4 regions of the Rhodopseudomonas sp. WA056 genome follow, and region 1 is predicted to be linked to each of the others. Evidence: riboswitches for the same ligand, from Rfam matches in the RefSeq annotation. Region 1 holds a riboswitch; each other region holds the start of a gene.
The links. Region 1 has a riboswitch for cobalamin ahead of DU475_RS08315 (ABC transporter substrate-binding protein). Riboswitches for the same ligand answer to the same signal wherever they lie in the genome.
Positions count from the first base shown of each region.

Region 2: linked by a shared signal. The riboswitch ahead of DU475_RS12535 (TonB-dependent receptor) and the one ahead of DU475_RS08315 (ABC transporter substrate-binding protein) in region 1 are both predicted to bind cobalamin.
Region 3: linked by a shared signal. The riboswitch ahead of metE (5-methyltetrahydropteroyltriglutamate--homocysteine S-methyltransferase) and the one ahead of DU475_RS08315 (ABC transporter substrate-binding protein) in region 1 are both predicted to bind cobalamin.
Region 4: linked by a shared signal. The riboswitch ahead of DU475_RS13025 (cysteine-rich small domain-containing protein) and the one ahead of DU475_RS08315 (ABC transporter substrate-binding protein) in region 1 are both predicted to bind cobalamin.

Region 1 is NZ_QPFS01000029.1:2,508-5,745, reverse strand. Features, by position in the region: gene DU475_RS08325 (hypothetical protein) at 1-923, shown strand, start outside; gene DU475_RS08320 (hemerythrin domain-containing protein) at 940-1,449, shown strand; cobalamin riboswitch at 1,574-1,776, shown strand; gene DU475_RS08315 (ABC transporter substrate-binding protein) at 1,809-2,762, shown strand; gene cobA (uroporphyrinogen-III C-methyltransferase) at 2,801-3,238, opposite strand, start outside.
Region 2 is NZ_QPFS01000053.1:26,521-29,758, reverse strand. Features, by position in the region: gene DU475_RS12535 (TonB-dependent receptor) at 1-1,725, opposite strand, end outside; cobalamin riboswitch at 1,834-2,038, opposite strand; gene DU475_RS12530 (DUF938 domain-containing protein) at 2,171-2,887, shown strand; gene DU475_RS12525 (MFS transporter) at 2,963-3,238, shown strand, end outside.
Region 3 is NZ_QPFS01000024.1:4,933-8,170, reverse strand. Features, by position in the region: gene metE (5-methyltetrahydropteroyltriglutamate--homocysteine S-methyltransferase) at 1-1,227, opposite strand, end outside; cobalamin riboswitch at 1,333-1,527, opposite strand; gene prpB (methylisocitrate lyase) at 1,706-2,623, opposite strand; gene prpC (bifunctional 2-methylcitrate synthase/citrate synthase) at 2,634-3,238, opposite strand, start outside.
Region 4 is NZ_QPFS01000057.1:21,054-24,291, forward strand. Features, by position in the region: gene DU475_RS13015 (Crp/Fnr family transcriptional regulator) at 1-10, opposite strand, end outside; gene DU475_RS13020 (histidine phosphatase family protein) at 186-755, shown strand; cobalamin riboswitch at 809-1,008, shown strand; gene DU475_RS13025 (cysteine-rich small domain-containing protein) at 1,200-1,535, shown strand; gene DU475_RS13030 (acyl-CoA dehydrogenase family protein) at 1,601-2,746, opposite strand; gene DU475_RS13035 (MarR family winged helix-turn-helix transcriptional regulator) at 2,911-3,238, opposite strand, start outside.

The DNA of each region.
Region 1 (3,238 bases):
TGATCGGCGGTGCTGCGGCGACGACGCTGGGACTGCTGCTGTTCGCCGTGCTGCTGGCCGACAATCTGCGGCGCGCCGGAAGTATGCCGGTGGTACGCGCCTATGGCTGGGCGGCACTCGCCTCGCTGATCGCGCTCGTGGCGCTGGGCCTCGCACTGTCGCTTGACCATCGCTTCGGGGTTTTCGTTGATCACGCCGCGGCGGCGCGCGCCCATATGATCCTCGGTGGATTCGGTTTCATGGGAATGCTGGCGCTCGGTTTCAGCCACGTGCTGATCCCGATGTTCGCGCTGTCGAACGCGCCGGATCAGCGGACGGCATGGTTCGGCTTCGGCGCCGCCACCGCCACCGTGGCGCTCGGCACGATCGGTGCGCTTGACGATGTCGTCGCACTGCAGATTGCGGCCTGCGTGGTCGGCGCGGTCGCGGTCGGCCTGCATCTCGGGTTGATGCGCGTCGCGCTGGCGAGCGGCATGCGCAAGCGCCTCGGCCTGTCGTTTGTGCTGATCCGTTTCTCCTGGGTCATGCTGGCGCTGACGCCGCTTGCAGCGCTTGCTGCGCTACAGGGCTGGGCCGGCCTCGGCGGGCCGACGCTGTTCGGGCTGGTGGCGCTCGGCGGCTGGCTGATGACGTTCCTGCTCGGCGTGCTGCAGCGGATCGTGCCGTTTCTGGCCTCGATGCATGTCAGCCGCGCCAGCGGCGGACCGCCGCTGCTGACAGACCTCGGCGTCGCTGCCCCGCTCAAGGCGCATGCGGTCTGCCATCTGATCGCGATCGCCGTGCTGGCGTTGGCGATCGTGCTCGACATTCCGCAGCTCGCTGCCGGTGCTGCGGTGGTTGGCGCCGCCGGGGCGCTCGCCTTCGCCGCCTACATCGCCAGCATTCTGCCGTCGCTCACTTCGGGCCGCACCCGCAACTGTTAGTTTCAAGGAGCCTGCCATGTTTGCCAACCGCATCAGCCAGACCCTGCACGACGAGCATCGCGCCACCATCGCGCTGATGGAGCGGCTCGAGGCGGCGATCTCGCGTCGTCAGCCGATCAGCGTGGCCGATCCCGCCGGCGCGCGGCTGCTCGCCGATCTCTCTGCGGCGATCGAAGCAGATACGTTGCGGCATTTCGACTTCGAAGAGACGCAGTTGTTCACGATGTTCGATTCGGTCGGCGATCAACTGATAGGCGACCATCTCACCGAGGAGCACAATTTCATGCGGCCGCTCGGCGAAAAGCTGATTGCGCAGGCCCGGCGTGCGCAGGCAAACGGCTTCGACGCCGATAGCTGGCGCGAGTTCAGCCGCGCCGGCGCCGAGCTGGTGCAACGCATGGTCGTGCACGTCCAGAAGGAAGAGATGGCACTGCTGCCACTGCTCGATCAGACCATGGACGATGCCACGGAGGCACGCCTGTACGACGCCTATGTCAGGGCGTCCCAGGGCGCGGAAGCGTCATGAACAGGGGGCAGGCTGCGACCCTCGCTTTGCTGTCGGGCGGCCAGACGGTGCCACCGGCAGTGGCCCGCCCCGGCGGGCGACCATTCGGCGGATCGTCTGCCTTGTGCGGCCCGGGGCGGCGTGCTTAACCGAAACCAGTACCGGTGCCCCTCGCACGAGGGGTGAAACGGGAATGCGGTGCGGGGTGTCGTTGCCCCAATGCCGTGGCTGCCCTCGCAACTGTGGGCGGATCGGAGCGTCCTCGAATGCCACTGGCCGGCTTGGCCGGGAAGGCGGACGCGCCGGATATCCGCGAGCCAGGAGACCGGCCGGTACAGGTGTGCAACTCGTTCGGCGATGGGCCGGCGGAGGATGTCGTCTTGACCAGAACAACTGCGCGGCATCGCGGCGCTTGTGCGCCCGTCGTTTCGGGCGAGCAACGGTTGACCCCTTGGCTACGCCATCTGGCGCTGCCGGTCATCGGACTGATCAGCCTCGGTGTGATCGGCCTGCTGTCATCGCCGGTGTTCGCCGCACCGAAGCGGATCGCCTCGATCAATATGTGCACCGATCAGTTGCTAATCGCCTTGGCCGATCCGGAGCAGATCATGGGCCTTGGGCCCTATGCGCGTGACCCGCGGCTGTCCTGGCTCGCGAACGAGGCAAAGCGGTTTCCGTCGCTGTCCGGCGAGGCGGAGGATCTGTTGATGCTGGCGCCCGACGTGGTGCTGGCCGGCCGCTACGGCAAGCGCGCCACCCGCGAGCTGCTGCGCGCGCAGCACATCCCGCTCGAGGAGTTTGACGTGCCGCGGACGATCGACGAGGTCAAGGCGCAGATCGTTCGGGCCGGCGAGCTCGTCGGCCATCCGCAGCGAGCGGACGCGATGATCGCTGCGATCGACCGGGCAACCGAGCGCGCGCGGCAAACGGCGTCACGCTGGCAGGGCCGGGTGCTGGCGCTGTCGCGGCGCGGCTGGGTGACCGGCGGCGACAGTCTGCTCAGCTCGTTGCTGCACACGGTGGGGCTGTCGAATGCCGCCTCGGATCTTGGCCTCAGCTATGGCGGCTTCGCGTCGCTTGAAGCCATCGTCGCTGCGCGGCCGGATCTGTTGCTGGTGTCGGAGCAGCAGCCGCAGGCTGAGGATCAGGGCAAGGCTTTGCTGCTGCATCCGGCGATTCAGCAGGCCTATCCGCAAACCCGGCGGATCGTTGTCCCCGATCAGCTCACGGTCTGCGGCGGTCCGATGCTGCCGGCCGCGCTCGATCGGCTGTCGGATGCGATCGAGCAGATCAGCCGGAGGCACGGCGTTGCTTCGGCCGCGGCACACGATTGAACGAAGCTTGGTGACAGCTCGGTCCGGCGCGCCGGTTCTCAGCCTTCTTCCAGCGCGGCGCCGTACAGGATCATGCAGGGGCCGGCCGGCCGGTCGGCGGTGAGGCGAGCGGCAATCTCGCTGACGGTGCCGCGCTCGACATTTGTGGTGCCAGAGCCGAGGCTCTCGACCATCACGGCAGGTGTCGTAGCGCTCAGGCCGCGGGCGATCAGTTGCGCCGCGAGGGCCGGGAAGGTGGCCTTGCCCATATAGACGCAGGTTGTGGCCGTCGCGTCCGCCAGGGCCGCGAGGTCGAGATCGCGCGGCAGGCGGCCGTCGACATCGTGGCCGGTGACGAATTGCACCCGGCGCGCGACGCCGCGCTTGGTCAGCGACGCGCCGATCGCGGCGGCGGCAGCGGTTGCGGTGGTGATGCCAGGCACGATCTCGACCGCGATGCCGGCCTCGCGCGCGGCGCGGAGCTCTTCGTCGGCGCG
Region 2 (3,238 bases), on a different contig from region 1:
GCTGCGCAGCAACAGCGAGTCGCTGATGCGGAGCGAAGAGCTGGTTTCGCCGCCATAACGGCGGGTCGGATCGAGATTGGTGTTGTAGAAGTTGACGGGATCGTAGCGGATCTCGTTGGTCAGATCCATGTTGTAGACGCTCGTCTGCATCTCGAACGGACCTGACTTGATGCGGAAGCCGCCTTCGACATCCACCGAGGTCTGGGTCTTGAGCGCGAAGGTGCCTGGGATCGGATTGAAGAACGCGTCGTAGGACGGTCCGGAGGCGACACGTTCGTCGACATTCGGGGTGCGGAACGCACGAGCGGCGCGGGCGAACACGCTGAACACATCGTTGAAGCGATGCTCGAGGCCGACGTGCAGGGCATGCTGGGTCTCGGTGCTGTTCAGCGGCAGCGCCTGCGCTTCGCCGAAATAACCGGGCGCCAGCGGATTGAGTCGGTCGCTAGCCTCGACTTTCACGCTCTGCACCCGGCCGCCATAGGAGAAGTCGGTGGTCGGCAGGACGGCGATGGTCTGCTGCCAATAGCCGGCCAGGGTCTTCTGAGACAGGTTGTAGACGTGAACCGGCGGCGTGCCGCGATACTGGCCGCGGTCGGAATCATAGGTCGCGTCGTAATAGTCGAGGCCGGTGAGGATCTTCGACGGCAGGCCGAAGAACGCGTTCTTGATGCTCAGCCGCGGCGTGATCGACCAGGTCCGTAGATGTGCGTCGAATGCGCTGGCGCGGGAACTCAACAGCGGCAAGCTGCCGAAATAGCCGGCCTGCTGACGCTTGTCGCGAACGCCGCCGTCGACGATCAGTTCGGCACCGTCCCACAGTGATTTGGTGAAGCCGGCGGTGATGTTGGCGCCCTGCTTGTCCGCATAGTCGAACGGCGTGTTGGTGCCGCGGCGGTCGGTCTGGAGCTGGTTGACGCCGATCGACGGATCGACGGTGCGGGAGCCGGGCAGGCCGAGATGCTGGTCGTCGCCGGAGATATTGAGGAAGGCGCTGAGATCGGCGGTGGTGTAGCGCAGTTCGCCGAGCGCGTTGTTCTGTTCCAGCGCGTTGTTGGCGCGGTAACCGTCGGTACGGACGTGATTGGCGAAGGCCGACGTTGACCATGGGCCAGAATTGAAAGCCGCCGACACCGCAGCGAGGCGCTGGTTGAATGAACCGACGCCGCCTTCGGCGCGGAACGTTGCGGGTGGGCCGCCGGCACCGGTCTTGGTGACGATGTTGATGACGCCGCCGACAGCATTGTCGCCGTACAGCACCGCACCGCTGCCGCCGCGAGTGATCTCGATACGCTCGATCGATTGCAGCGGGAGGCTCGACAAGTCGATGCCCTGCAGATCGAGGTCGTTGAGACGGCGGCCGTTGATCAGGAACAACGTGTTTGAGGTTGCGGTGGCGCCGAAGCCTCGCAGATCGACCGAGGAGCCGGTGCCGTTGACGCCACCGTACAGCGACGTGCTCTGCACACCGGGCGTCTGCGCGATGATGTCCTGCACGGTTTGGGCCGGTGAACGAGCGATGTCTTCGGCGGTGATCACTGTGCTCGACGTTCCGACGATGGCGTTGGAGGTGCGGGTCGCGGTGGCGCTGACGACGATCTCCGGCAGCACGTCCTGCGCGGTGGCAGGCGTGATGAGCGAAAGTGAAGGCACCAGAATCGTGGAGGCGAGAAGCGCGCGCGAAAGGGCGGAGCAGGGCCGCGGCGCGGCGGGACGGGAATGCATGGGATCAACCTCGGCTGACGTCTGTGGCACGTCACAGCGAACGAGGTCTCACCGGCTTGTTCGGAAGCGGTGAAGACAATGCCTGCAATTCCCGGCCGGCAACTTCGCGTGTGACCACGAATGACGGCAGGTCTCCTGGCTCGCGGTTGATCTTCCGTCGCCTTCCCAGGACCGAGGTTCCCAGTGGCATCCGACGAAAGACGATCCGCTTACAGTTGCGGGAACAGCTACGGCCTAGAACGCGAAAGTGTCTGCGTCCGCACCGTATTCCCTTTTCATCCCCTTTCGGGAAACCGTCGCCTCCATCTAGGAGTCCCGGGATTCGCGAGTCAATTCGCCGATGGCGGCGAACAGGCCCAATCGTGGTCGGATTGTGACCGGCTGTGACTTGCGTGTAACAGCCGGGTCTGTACACCTCGCACGATAGCGGATGCGGCAGGTGGCGATGGCGGAGTTCGTGGTGGAGTTCGGCAAGGATGGACGGCGCGTCGAGCCCGACGGCCGGCTCGATGCCGCTGCGTTTCATCGTAATGACGCGCCGATCCGCGCCGTGCTGGCCCGGCTGCTCGCCGGCCGGCAGGGCGACGTGCTCGAAGCCGGCAGCGGCACCGGCCAGCATATTGCCGCACTGGCGCGCGAGCATCCGTCGATCGTGTGGTGGCCGAGCGATCTCAACGACCGGCATCTGGAGAGTATTGCCGCGTGGCGTGCCGATGCGGCGCTGGCCAATCTGCGGCCGCCGCAGCGGATCGATCTGGCCGATCCCGCCTGGTCGGTCGCGCCGGTGGAGGGAACCGCACCCGGGCCGCTGCTGGCGCTGTTTTGCGCCAACGTCGTGCACATCGCGCCGTGGCGCGTCGCCGAAGGGCTGCTGGCCGGCGCCGGCAGGCTGCTGCGCCACGACGGGATGCTGGTGCTGTACGGGCCGTTCAAGCAGGACGGCAGGCACACCGCGCTCAGCAATGCGGTGTTCGACACCAGCCTGCGCGACGCCAATCCGGAATGGGGCGTGCGCGACGTGGCGGATCTGGAACGCCTGGCTGCCGGCGCCGGTCTGACGCTGAGCGAGATCGTCGAGATGCCGGCCAACAACCTGATCCTGGTGTTTGTACGGGCAAAACCGGCGGGGGCCGATGCGGCCGGCGGTGCTGCGGCGGGTTGATCGCGCCCGGCCCGGCCCTATGATGCGCGCGCAATCGCCGGCCGGTGTCGGCCGGCGCGAGGAGAATCCCCGCCGATGGTCGATGCGACGGCCAACGACATCGTCGAAGACGATGCCCGTGCCCGTTCCAATGTGGTGCGGCTGGTCGCGGCGCAGGCGCTGACCGGCGCCAACGCCGCGGTGATCTTCGCCACCGGCTCGATCATCGGCGCCCAGCTCGCGCCGCAGATGTCGCTCGCCACCGTGCCGCTGTCGATGTACGTGCTCGGCCTCGCCGCCGGCACGCTGCCGACCGGTTGGATCGCGCGGGTCTACGGCCGGCGCGTCGCCTTCATGATCGGCACCGGCTGC
Region 3 (3,238 bases), on a different contig from region 1:
CGCCTTGGCCGAGGCGGACAACTGGTCGTGCACCGCGGCCCGGTCGCCGCTCAAGGCCCTGCCCAGTGTCGACAGCTCGCCCATCTTCTGCAGCGAGAACGACAGCCAGCTCTTCAGGTCCGGATCGAGGCCGGCTTCGAGTTCGAGATCGACCGGCACATGCAGCAGCGAACACGACGGCGCCAGTTGCACGCGGTCGAGCCCACGCTGCTGCACGATCGGTTCGAGGCGATCGAGCAGATCGGGCAAATCAGCGCGCCAGACATTGCGCCCGTCGATAATGCCGAGCGACAGCACCAGATCCTTCGGACCCTTCGCGATCACAGCGTTGATCTGCTTCGGCGCCCGCACCAGGTCGAGATGCAGACCCGCGATCGGTAGCGCCAGCGCGGTCTCGAGATTGTCGCCGAGCCCGCCGAAATAGGTCGTCAGCATGATATCGAGATGCGGCAGCTCGCGCGCGATCTGGCCGTAGGCATCGCGAAACGCCAGGCGCTCGCGATCGTCGAGATCGAGCACCAGCGCCGGCTCGTCGAGCTGAACCCACTTCGCCCCCTCCGCCGCGAGCCGGCCGAGGATCTCGATGTAGACCGGCACCAGCTTCGACAGCAGCGACAGGACGTCGAAGTCGGCATCCGCGCACTTGCCGAGCTTCAGATAGGTGACCGGCCCGAGCAGCACCGGACGGGTGTCGTAGCCGAGCGCCTTGGCCTCGCGATATTCCTCGAGCGGCTTGAGCGATACGAGCTGGAAGCTCTGCCCGGCGGAAAATTCAGGCACCATGTAGTGGTAGTTGGTGTCGAACCACTTGGTCATCTCCTGCGCCGGGACGCCCTGCGGTGCAGAATCGCCGTGGTGATGACCATTGGCGCAACCATGCCCTGCGATTTCGGCCTGGGTGCCGCGCGCCATGGCGAAATAGGTAGCAAGTGAGACCGGCCCCCCTCTCCACCCATAGATCTCGGGAATCGCGCCGACCATCACGCTGGTGTCGAGGACCTGATCGTAGAGCGAGAAGTCGTTCGACGGAATCACGCTGACGCCGCGCGCTTTTTGCCGCGCCCAGTTCGCCGCGCGCAACGCGGCCGCAACTCGCAGCAGGTCGGCTTCCGTCGACTTGCCGGCCCAGAAACTTTCGAGTGCGGATTTCAGCTCGCGCCGCGGCCCGATCCGCGGTGTGCCGAGTGTGGCGACGGCAAGAGACGTAGTAGTTGTGAGAGAAGACATGGCTCAACCCCAAAAGTTGGGGGCAAGGCCTAGCGACGCGGCATGATTCCCCGAACCGCAAGCACGGCGGGGCCACAAGCGCACCACCGGGGCACCCCGCCCGTGGACGTTTCGTTCGACGAGGCAGGTCTCCTGGCTCGCGGGTCATCGCCTTCGTTCGACCTTCCCGGGATCGCTCCCAGTGGCTTTGCTGAACGTCGGCTCGCCGCTGACAGTTGCGGGGGCAGCGCCGGCCTTGCACCGGCTTCCCTCTTAGCTCCGGACGATACGATCCGAAGAACCTCGACGGCGATCACTATGGCGAGGATGATCCAAGGCTGTCAAGCGATCCACGCTTCGATCATCTCAACTAATTAGTTTCCCCCGCGCAAGACGCGCAGCAACAGGCAGAAAGACTCTGTCCTACCGAACCGGAGCTATCAGCTTCCGCCGCTCGGGACGCGACATCGGCTTGCTACCCGCCGATTCCGTCTCTCGCCTATGATCCGGCCGACGCCGGCGCGATCGATCGAACGATCGACGCATCCAGCGCCTCGAAGCGGTCGAGCCCGAGCGTGTCGTACAGCTCGGCGCGGGTCTGCATCTCGCCGAGCATCGCTTGCGTGCTGCCGTCCCGCCGCAACGTCGCATAGAGCTTCTGTTGCGCCTTGTTGGCGACGCGCAGCGACGACACCGGCCAGATCACCATCCGGTAGCCCATCTGCTGAAACTCGTCGGCGGTGAAGAACGGAGTCCGGCCGAATTCGGTCATGTTGGCGAGCAGCGGCACGCCCGGCATCCGAGCAGCGAATTCGCGGAACATCTCGGCCGTGGTCAGCGCCTCGGGAAAGATCGCGTCGGCTCCGGCCTCGATGTACAGCCTGGCGCGCGCCACCGCGCCGTCGATGCCTTCGCTCGCCGCCGCGTCAGTCCGTGCGATCAGATAGAGATGTCGTCGCGCCTTCGCCGCGGCGGCGACCTTGGCGGCCATGTCGTTCGCGTCGGCGAGCTTCTTGTCGTTGAGATGGCCGCACTTCTTCGGCAGGAGCTGATCCTCGATATGAACCGCCCCCGCGCCGGCATCCTCGAAGGTGCGGACCATGTGCATGACGTTGAGGGCCTCGCCGTACCCGGTGTCGCCATCGACCAGGGTGGGAAGGCCGCCTGCCCGCGCGATCTGCCGGATGAAGAACGCCACCTCGTCGACCGTGATCATCCCGAGGTCGGGAATCCCCATCGACGCGGTCATCGCGGCGCCCGACAGATACAACGCCTCGAAGCCGGCGGCACGCGCCTGCAGTGCGGCCATGCCATTGTGCGCGCCCGGCATCCGGACGATGCCGCCGCGCTCGATCAGCGAGCGGAACCGCACGCCTGCGGGGTCGGTGGGGAGATCGGCAGCAACGAGATACGGCATGGTTTCACTTTCAGGCATGACAAGAAGACGGCGCGTGGCCGCGTTGTTCGATCGGCACGAACAGACGATTCTCCGGTCCGACGTAGTTCGCGGTCGGGCGGATGATCTTGTTGTCCTGCCGCTGCTCGATGATGTGGGCGCTCCATCCCGCCGTCCGTGAGATCACGAACAACGGCGTGAACAGCGAGGTCGGCACGCCCATCGCGTGATAGGAGACGGCGCTGAACCAGTCGAGATTGGCAAACATCTTCTTGGATTCGTGCATCACCGCCTCGATCCGGTCGGCGATCTCGAACATCTTCACCGATCCGGCCTCGACCGAAAGCCGCCGCGCGACTTCCTTGATCACGCGGTTGCGCGGGTCGGCGATGGTGTAGACCGGGTGGCCGAACCCGATCACCACCTCCTTCGCAGCCACTCGACGGCGGATGTCGGCCTCCGCCTCCTCGGGAGTCGCGTATCGCTTCTGGATTTCGAACGCCGCTTCGTTGGCGCCGCCGTGCTTGGGACCACGCAGCGCTCCGATCGCGCCGGCGATCGCCGAGTAGAAGTCGGCGCCGGTCCCGGCGATGCAGCGCGCCGTGAAGGTCGAGGCGTTGAACTCGTGCTCGGCAT
Region 4 (3,238 bases), on a different contig from region 1:
CATCCTTCATGGCTCGCCTTTCCGATTTAGATCATCTGATAGGGTGTGTTCGAACTTGGGGGCTTCAACTCCGCGAGGCGGAAGAGGTTGCAATCTTGGTGCCGGCCGGCACGTGTCGGTCCCCGCTTGCGCGCCGCGCGTCCGGCGTGCTCTGTCCGGCCGACGTGTTTTGCGAGGAGAATCCGATGAGCGATCTCTGCCGGCTCTGGCTGGTGCGGCATGCGCCGGTGGACGGGCCCAAGGGCGTGATCCACGCTCCGGACGCACCGGTCGACCTCCGCGACACCGCGGCACTCGGCGCGCTGCGCGAAAGGCTGCCGCGCGACGCCGCCGCGGTCGCCAGTCCGAGCCGGCGCACGCGCGACACCGCAGCGGCGCTCGGCATCGAGGCCCAGCTCGATCCGGACTTTCGCGAGCAGGATTTCGGCACATGGACCGGGCGCCGCCACGACGATCTGTCGCGTGAACTCGGCTCTGCCTATGACGCGTTCTGGCAGGATGCCGCTCGGCTGGCTCCGCCGGGGGGCGAGAGCTTCGTGGATCAGATCACGCGGGTTCGGCAGGGGCTTGAACGGTTGTCTGGTGACACCGTCCTAGTGGTCCATTCCGGCACGATCCGGGCCGTGTTGGCGATTGCGCTGGATAGCTCGCCGACCGCAGCGCTGAGTTTCGTGATCGATCCGCTGTCGCTGACGCGGATCGACCGGCTGGGCTCCGGCTGGCGGATCGACTACGTCAATCGCCCTGCCGGTTAGGCAGGACGTGCACGGCCCGAGCCTTTTCGCTTGCGCGCGCTTGTGTCGCGTGCTCTGGTTTCGATGTCTTCGGTGCCTCGCCTGCGAGGTGAAACTGGGAATACGGTGCGGTGTCCATCACCAAATCCGTAGCTGCCCCCGCAACTGTAAGCGGATCTGTCCGGATCAAGCGGCCACTGACGTCATCGGCGTCGGGAAGGCGATCCAGGCGACATCCGTGAGCCAGGAGACCGGCCGAAGACGGAAGCATTCAACCGATCGACGGCGGGTCGAGAGCGGAGCAGTGATGACCGGTTTCTCCTAGCAGGCAGGCCGCGCGCAGCGGCGATAGCAGCGTCACTCGACGCCTTGGGCCGCGTTGCGCTCACCACCCGTCCGATCAGAACCAGCCCAGCGCCGCCGCGACCAGCCGGCGGTCTCCTGCTGCGGCGCGAGGAAGCGGTCATGGAGCCGAAAGACACCACCACCAACGAGGCCTTCAAGGGCTTCACCAACGAGGCCTGCCCGTTCCTGCCGTGTCATCCCGGCGTCGAACGGGAGTTCAACTGCCTGTTCTGCTATTGCCCGCTCAGCGCGTATCAGTGCCCCGGGCCGTACAAGACGTTCGTCGATCGCAACGGGCTGACGCGCAAGGATTGCTCGGACTGCACCCTGCCGCACAACGGCTATCGCCGGTCGTGGAATTTCATCCAGCGCTGGCTGGAGCGGCCGGTGCCTTGGGACGGCCAGCCGCAGGATGCTCGCCGGCTCAAGCGCGAGGTCTCGGACAGCGGCGAATGAACGCCGCCACCAGCGCCGCCGTTACTCCGTGAGCGGAACAGCATCGGAGGCGCTGGCAAGCCGCGTTACAGCGAGCGCGCGATCAGCAGCTTCATCACCTCGTTGGTGCCGCCGTAGATCTTCTGGATGCGGGAGTCGATGAACATCCGGCCGATCGGATATTCCTGCATGTAGCCGTAGCCGCCGTGCAGTTGCAGGCATTCGTCGACGGTCTCGACCTGCTTCTGCGTCGTCCACCATTTCGCCATCGAGGCGGTGACGGCGTCGAGATTGCCGGCGATGAGCTGCACCAGACAGAAATCGACGAACACCCGAGCGATGAACGCCTCGGTCTTGCGTTCGGCGAGCGTGAAGGCGGTGTTCTGGAATTCGATGACCGGCTGACCGAACGCCTTGCGGTCCTTGGTGTACTCCGAGGTCAGCGCTACGGCGCGCTCCATCGCCGCCACCGCGCCGATCGCGATGATCAGCCGCTCCTGCGGCAGTTGCTGCATCAGTTGCACGAAGCCCTTACCTTCTTCGCCGCCGAGCAGATTCTCCTTCGGCGTCCGGGCGTTCTCGAAGAACAGCTCGGAGGTGTCGGAGGCGTGCAGGCCGATCTTGTCGAGGTTGCGGCCGCGCTTGAAGCCGGGGTTGTCCTTGGTCTCCAGCACGATCAGCGACAGCCCCTTGGCGCCGGCGCCGCCGGTGCGGGCGACGACGATGATCAGGTCGCAGTTCTGGCCGTTGGTGATGAAGGTCTTCTGGCCGTTGATGACGTAGTCGTCGCCGTCGAGCTTGGCGGTGGTTCGCACGCTCTGCAGGTCGGAGCCGGTGCCGGGTTCGGTCATGGCGATCGCGCCGATCAGCTCGCCGCGCGCCATGCCGGGCAGCCAGCGCCGCTTCTGCTCTTCCGACCCGTAGTTGAGGATGTAGTGCGCGACGATCCCGCTCGACACGGTGACGCCGCTCAGCGCGTCGGGGACGATCGTCTCCATGTCCTCATAGACCGCAGCGTCATAAGCGAAGCTGGCGCCGAGCCCGCCGTATTCTTCCGGAACGCTGGGCAGCAGTGCGCCCATCTCGCCGAGCTTCAACCAGGCCGAGCGATCGACCATTTTCTGCTTGCGCCACTTGTCGCCGTGCGGAGCGAGATCCTTGGCGAGGAATTTACGAAACTGGTCGCGGAACGTGTCCAGCTCTTCGGTCATCCAGGGCGATCGGTATTGCATGTTTCCTCACTCGAATGGGCGGCCGCTTGGCACGGCGCATCGCCCGCTGATCTAGGCCAGTTCGGCGGTACAGGATAGATGTTGCGATCGCCGCATCTTGCGGCGTGTCGCTGCGAAGGGATGCGGCGTTCGCAGCCGCAGCACGCGCGATGCGGGAGGAGCGCTCAGGTCGCGCTGTCGATCAGGCTTTCCAGCAGACGCTTCAGTTCCGCAGTGGCCTTGTCGCCGTAGTTTTCGGCGATATGCGCCTCCTGGCTCAGCGCAAGTGCATTGAGCCGCTGGGTCAGCGCCTTGCCGCGATCGGAGATGTGCATCAGCACCTTGCGGCGGTCCTCCGGATCCTGGACGCGGTACACCAGCGAATCCGACACCATCCGGTCGATCATCTTGGTCAGGGTCGGATGATTGAGCAGCACCGCCTCGGCGAGTTCGCCCATCGAATGGCCCTTGCCGTCGGACAGCACCTTGAGGATGCGCCACTGCTCCACCGGC